Regions from separate parts of the Aliiglaciecola litoralis genome, predicted to be linked through region 2. Evidence: predicted binding sites of a transcription regulator. Region 2 holds the regulator's gene; each other region holds the start of a gene.

Evidence for each region. Region 2 encodes sigma-54, which starts transcription at its own class of promoters, with help from an activator protein. Its sites were predicted from a motif close to GTTGGCACGNNNNTNGNNT; they were not measured.
Region 1: the regulator sigma-54 is predicted to act here: its motif matches at 1,082-1,100, upstream of ABD036_RS05890 (DUF883 domain-containing protein).
Region 3: the regulator sigma-54 is predicted to act here: its motif matches at 1,220-1,238, upstream of ABD036_RS10350 (DUF3192 domain-containing protein).

Annotation. Positions count from the first base shown of each region.
Region 1 covers NZ_BAAAFD010000002.1:494,714-496,917, reverse strand. The annotation lists gene ABD036_RS05900 (hypothetical protein) at 1-224, opposite strand, end outside; gene ABD036_RS05895 (hypothetical protein) at 217-654, opposite strand; gene ABD036_RS05890 (DUF883 domain-containing protein) at 662-1,006, opposite strand; gene ABD036_RS05885 (hypothetical protein) at 1,269-1,688, opposite strand; gene ABD036_RS05880 (HNH endonuclease signature motif containing protein) at 1,788-2,204, opposite strand, start outside.
Region 2 covers NZ_BAAAFD010000020.1:18,147-20,350, reverse strand. The annotation lists gene ptsN (PTS IIA-like nitrogen regulatory protein PtsN) at 1-4, opposite strand, end outside; gene hpf (ribosome hibernation promoting factor) at 28-315, opposite strand; gene ABD036_RS18565 (RNA polymerase factor sigma-54) at 342-1,820, opposite strand; gene lptB (LPS export ABC transporter ATP-binding protein) at 1,882-2,204, opposite strand, start outside.
Region 3 covers NZ_BAAAFD010000005.1:115,814-118,017, forward strand. The annotation lists gene queF (NADPH-dependent 7-cyano-7-deazaguanine reductase QueF) at 1-175, opposite strand, end outside; gene syd (SecY-interacting protein) at 283-825, shown strand; gene ABD036_RS10345 (hypothetical protein) at 822-1,124, opposite strand; gene ABD036_RS10350 (DUF3192 domain-containing protein) at 1,281-1,643, shown strand; gene ABD036_RS10355 (DUF2789 domain-containing protein) at 1,674-1,904, opposite strand; gene ABD036_RS10360 (GNAT family N-acetyltransferase) at 2,093-2,204, shown strand, end outside.

The sequences.
Region 1 (2,204 bases), on a different contig from region 2:
GTTTGGCTATGTTCATCTGATTTGGTTGTGAGCACTTCCTTTGCAACCCCAGCACCAAAAATCCCGGCCAGTACACTCGGCTTTGCCAGCAACGCTTTGACGTGATTTAGCAATATATTCTTTCGCTTTGAAGCCACATAGGCTTCAACTTCGTAGTGACCAAAAAGACGTTCAAGCTCTTTTTTTTGACTTCCTAGAAGCGCGTTTTCCAATAATTTACTCATCGTTTTGATCCTCCGAATCTAACGAGTTTTCGCCTTTAACCATCGCCCAACTTTTGCTCATACTAACGTGGCTCACCACTCGCATGGTCGTGGTAGCAAGCACTGCCACCAAACCCACATTGGCACTGATTAAGATGAGGGCTATTAACCAGCCTGGCAGCGCAAAGTGAATCAACAGATAAAGCGCAGCACCATTTAGTACAATAAGTAGACTAGAAAGAGCGGCTATCATGCAAAGTGCCAAAACCAGTGTAATAGTTAAAGCACGTTTGGTAAGGTTCCACTCTGCCGACGCTAAGTGCTTCCCTGCACTCAATTTGCGTTTATAGGCAAGCCACCACTCCTCAGAGAGTGGTGCCAATGCTTTTATCTCGTCGATAGTAGAGTCCGAAACAGCGGATTGCTGCTCTGTCGTTGCTTGAGATTCCATGGGGATCTTAGTTACGGCTTAGGAATTTACCGAACAAAGCGCCCGCCACAAATGACATACCTGCAGTTGCTACTGGATTTTCAACAGCGAATTTGCGCACTGAAGATGCTTCCCAACTTTGCTGGATTTGCTGCTGCTTCTCATTCAATACTTCAGATGAATTTGCGGCACCTGATCGTAAGGTTTTTTCTGCATCACCCGCTTTTTCAGCAAGTGCATCTACGGTTTCGTGAAGTGATTTCTTTAACTTTTCCGCTACTGGTGCGTTAGCTTCTGAAGCCTCAGGATCAACCGGTTTGTTAACACCATTAGCGGTTTTATTTGGTTTGGTCTTGTTTGCTTGCGTATTCATGATTTCTCCTTAAAAGTAAAATTCACTACAACTGAGCATATACAAAGTAAACAATGCTCAATCTCTCTTTCTAAAAAGCAAGAGCGATGCCAAACTTTAAGTTGTTGAATATTATGTGATTTTATTTTTTTGAGGGTTGCGAGTCAAAATGTGAAAGTAATAATTACCTGTTTGTTATAGGAATTACAAAGCCTTCTACGATATTTACTCTAACGAAGTAGTTGATGATTTAGGTACTCTCTAGTTTTTTCAATCGACGTAATTAGTAAAAATAAGCGACATATGCACCGACACTACAAAGAATGCCATGAGGGACCAATACGGTTGGGGTTAATGAATTTTTAAGATACTCAAGGACTAGTTTCACACCACTCGGTCGGGTTGCTAACCAGTCGCAATGAAACTGCATCGCCCCAGCGCTTTGCTGTTGCGCTATGGCATGCTCAATCTTTATCAACCGGACTGAAATTCTACTTTGGAAGGTTTTCCATATGCTTTCTATTAACCAACAAAGGGCAAGCAACACCACGAATAGATAATCTAGTTTGTGATGAAATAAAAGTGAGGCGCACAACGCAACACTCAACAGCTTAATGACCAGCGCATATTTTTCATAACTGTCATATTGATTTTGTAACGTTATCCATTCTGACTCGAATGCGGCAGTGGGTGAGTTTTGCATGAATTCTGGATTTCCTGATGTTTGCTGAACTTTGAAGTATTGCAGACAAAAAAACGGCCCGCAATGGAGCCGTTTGATTATGTTATGACTGCAACGACATTAATTGCCCCAAATGTCACTTACCAACTCAGGATGATCAATAAATGGGTTGCGATTTCCTTGGTGAGTATAAGCAGCTTCATTACGATCCACTTCTTTTTGACTAACCGGATCTTGTTGATGCCAGGATTTAAGCAATGCTAAGAACCATGCTTCAAAAACCTGATTGCTGGTGCCATTTAGCACTGCATCACTATAAGTACTGTTATTTTGCCAGTTGCCGATGACATTTTCATAACGAGTCGCCATATAAAAATAAGCGCGTGCAATGTCTCCTTTAAACTCATCAATGGGCTCAAAAACGGTACCTGAATAGCCTGTTCCAGCACTTGCAGAGCCTAATAATGAGCCATTTTGAGAGCTGTAAGAAGCATTGCTAACTTCACCATACGGATAACTACTGCGCACGGAATTCAC
Region 2 (2,204 bases):
CCATTAAGATTCTTATTCAATGGGAGGTTAGTGGCGCTTACTTTTTTCCTTGTGCTTGATCACTTGTCGATCAAGCTTGTCGATCAAAGCATCAATTGCCGCGTACATATCGTTGTGCTCTGAAGTGGCGAATACTTCAGCTCCACTAAGGTGCAAAGTAGCTTCCGCTTTCTGATTGAGCTTTTCTACATTTAAGATCACATGCACATTATTGATGTGATCGAAATGTCGCTCCAATTTTGTAAATTTAGTGTCTACATAGTCTCGCAATGAATCTGTAATTTCTACATGATGGCCAGTAAGGTTAATTTGCATAAAGCGTATTCCTTCTGTTGATGAACTTAAAGTAAGCTCTTGCGTTGGTTAGACGGTGGGATATTTAACGACTCCCGGTATTTTGCAATTGTCCGGCGTGCGACCTGAATACCTTGGTCAGCCAGCAATTCGGCAATTTTACTATCACTCAGTGGCTTGTTGGGAAGCTCTGCAGCGACGAGTTTCTTGATCAAAGCGCGTATTGCAGTGGAAGAACATTCTCCTCCAGAATCTGTTGCAACATGACTAGAGAAGAAGTACTTCAGTTCATAAATACCTCTGGGCGTATGCATGTACTTTTGAGTGGTCACCCGAGAAATCGTTGACTCGTGCATATCGACCATTTCAGCCACATCATTTAGCACCATAGGCTTCATCATCTCTGGGCCATGTTCAAAAAAGCCGACTTGTTGCTGTACAATACAGTTAGCAACCTTGAGTAGGGTATCGTTGCGGCTTTCCAAGCTTTTAATGAACCATTTTGCTTCTTGCATATGAGAGCGAATGAACTGGCTATCGCTGCTATTTTTAGCACTGCGACTCATAGCCGCGTATTGTTGATTGACATTCAGTTTGGGTAAACTATCTGGATTAAGTTCCACCTGCCAACGTCCATTTTTTTTCATTACAGATACATCAGGAATGACATATTCTGGTTCGCCAATCAATAATGCGCTGCCAGGACGAGGATTCAAGGTTTGCAATAATCGCATTACCTCACGCAGTTCATCTTCCTTTAGACGGGTTTTGCGCATTAACGTGCGATAGTCTTTGCTGCTCAACAAATCAGCATGTTCGGTAATTAATAACTTTGCTTCTTCTAACCAAGGTGTGTCTGGCGCAAATTGATTAAGTTGTACCATCAAACATTCTTGCGGAGAGCGCGAACCTGAACCGATAGGATCAAACATCTGAATGCGTTTAAGGACACATTCCACTTCATCTAATTCGACGTCATCATGATCTAGACTGGCCAACACTTCTTCGGTCGAAATGGTTAAATATCCAGATTCATCAATTGAGTCGATAATAGCAACAGCAATCGCTGTATCTAATTCTGACATGTGAGTCAGACGCATCTGCCAAATCAAATGATCTTGGATGTTGTCGCTGGTTTCACCTTGAAATATCTGATCGTCGTCACCTCCACCACTAGACGAAATAGAGGCTGGTGCAGATGATGCGCTGATGTATTCATCCCACGTGCTGTCAATCGGTAACTCGTCTGGTATATCGCCTTTTTCTAAGGCTTCATTGGTATCCATCGAATCGGCACTGGCGGTGGCTGTCTCTTCTGAAAATTTGTCGTCATTGCCTTTAAGCGCTGAATCGCCAGTTGGAAAATCGGAGTTATCTTCCATTTCCAGTAGCGGATTGGATTCCAATGCTTCTTGAATTTCCTGTTGTAAATCTAGCGTAGACAACTGCAGCAGCCTGATAGCCTGTTGCAGCTGCGGCGTCATTGTAAGTTGCTGGCTAAATTTTAGTTGTAACGAGGGTTTCATTGATGTTTTGTTTTCTTACTCAGTTAGCCTGAAAGCTTTGGTTAAACTCGACATACCTTTACTATAGCTTGAATTGCTCGCCTAGGTATACATCTCTCACTTGTTGATTGTTTAATACTTCTTCTGCAGTCCCCGAGGCAATTAGTTCACCATGACTGACAATGTATGCTTTTTCGCATACATCAAGGGTTTCACGCACGTTATGGTCGGTTATCAGAACACCAATACCGCGGTCGCGCAAATGTTGAATTATTTTTTTGATATCGTTAACCGAGATTGGGTCAACACCAGCAAAAGGCTCATCTAACAAAATGAACTCGGGATCCGCGGCTAGGGCGCGTGCAATTTCAACTCGACGCCGTTCTCCTCCCGATAAACTCATTC
Region 3 (2,204 bases), on a different contig from region 2:
CCTCGCCATGAAAGGGCAAAGGGCCTGTTAAGCCGATTTCGTTGCGACTCAAACTTCTAGGTACCCCTTGTAATAATTCGGGCGCATACTGGCTAACGTATTGTACCGATTTGCCTAAGGTTAAGTAGGATATGTCGGTGTCTTTGCCACTTGGCGTGTTCGAATCTTTTGTCATTTACCTTTCTCATTCGCTAAACTAGCCGGCGTAATACAGTCGAGCTACTCAGTTGTAAAAGCCTCGTTTAGTCGACACAATTTGAATTTAATTAGGAAGTGTAGCTCGTGGATATCCAATCAGCACTACAAAGATTTGTATCGGATTATGTAAGCTTGTATCAAACCGAACAAAAACCGATGGTCATTCAATATGATTCTAATTGGCCTTCGCCTTGCTATCAATCAAAAGCTGAAGATAACGAATGGGTCGGATGGCAACCTGTCTTGCAACAGCAGCCGATGTCGCTATCTGACTTTGAAAACGCGTTGGATATCACCATGGATAAGCAGTTAGCGGCGTATTTTAGCTGTTATTGGAGTGACAACCTGAACGCTAAAACTGCGCGAGGCAATCTGCAATTACTGCTACCTTGGAATGAACAAGACTTTGAGCGTTTGCAACAAAACCTAATTGCTCACGTGTTGATGAAACGCCGATTGAAACAAAAAGAAACCTTGTTCTTCGCGGTAACCGATGAAGACGATTTTATCATTAGCGTTGACAACGAAAGTGGCAAGGTGATGCTTGAGCAGGTGGGCTTGGAGCCGCAAGAGGAGCTGGCAGATTCATTATTGTCTTTTATACAGCAGCTATCACCCAGACTTTAGGGAATGCGTTCCAGTATCTTGTTCAGTCGCTGTACCTGAGACTCTAAACTGGCAACGCGCGCTTCCAAATCAGTTACCCGCTGCTGTGGGCTGATGTCCGCAACGACACTTTCTGGCTGCTGCGCTAACTCAGCAGTAAACTGCTGTGGATCTCTTTTCCAGCGTTTCAATACGTCAATCACCTCAGGTAGTGGCAAGGAACGATTGGCTGACTTACGGATCATTGCGACCGTGGGTTGTTGCTGTGACGCCTGTAGTTTTTCGCACAAGGACACTATGTAATTTTGGTTATTGGGCATGATGAAAAACACTAATTATTGGTGAATGTGCACATTTTATCGATTAACGTTATTTGGCGCACGAGTTAATTTCCTTTTAAAACAATAACATAAATGTTGGCCTTGTTTTTGTATTCCACTGCCTAACATTGTCTAAATAACGTAAAAGGAAACTCTATGAAAAAATTACTTACAGCTGCTGCTTTGATCTTGCCACTAACCTTATCAGGGTGTGTTATTTCGGTCGGCGGTGAAGGTGACTACTCACATCATTCAGACTGGCAAGACATTGAGCGGGATAATCGCAAGCACGTGGCTTCTCTGGAAACTAATACAACGGTTTCAGCAATTAAAAGTCGCATGGGCACACCCGATTTTAGTGAATTACACCAACGAGGTGATGACGAAATTCGGGTGTTATTCTATCGCACTCATTTGCGTGATGGTGATGGCATAACAACCAAGGATGAATGTACACCGCTGGTGTTTAAAAACGGCAAACTGGTAGGTTGGGGTGACACGGCCTACGATCAGATTTAATCCACTGACCAGTGTAGGCCGCTTTTAGGGTTATCTGAGCATACTGTCGAGATGATCAATCAGTTCGGCCCATTCAGCGTCCTCTAATAGGGCGCTTCTCACAAAAGTAGCTTGCGAGTCAGACCAAAAACTAGCGTCCTCTAAGCGAGTGGCGCTAGGAATTCCTTTGTGGCTTTCGATAAAGGCATCGATTGATTCATCATCATTGTCCAAGCCAAGCTGCAAAAATAAATCATTCATTGTTAGGTTTTCAGCGATCATAGTGAGCTCCTTTTAGTATGGTCAGAAAGTTGTTTATACGGTGTAGGACTAATTATAGATTCCTCTTTCAATAATATCGCCCTTGATACCCAATTTAGCGCAAAATACCGCCATCAGGTTAATCAGGTGTTAACATGGGGTTAATATTTCTGTAAAGTGGCCGCAATGATGTTTAAGAGAAAATCACAATGACCAATACCGCCACTGAGCTTAATCCAGCTGACACAGTAAAGGCTGTTTATTTAGCTGCTGAAGATCTAAAAATTGCGGCGTCTATTTTGTATCAGGCTTATCATGATG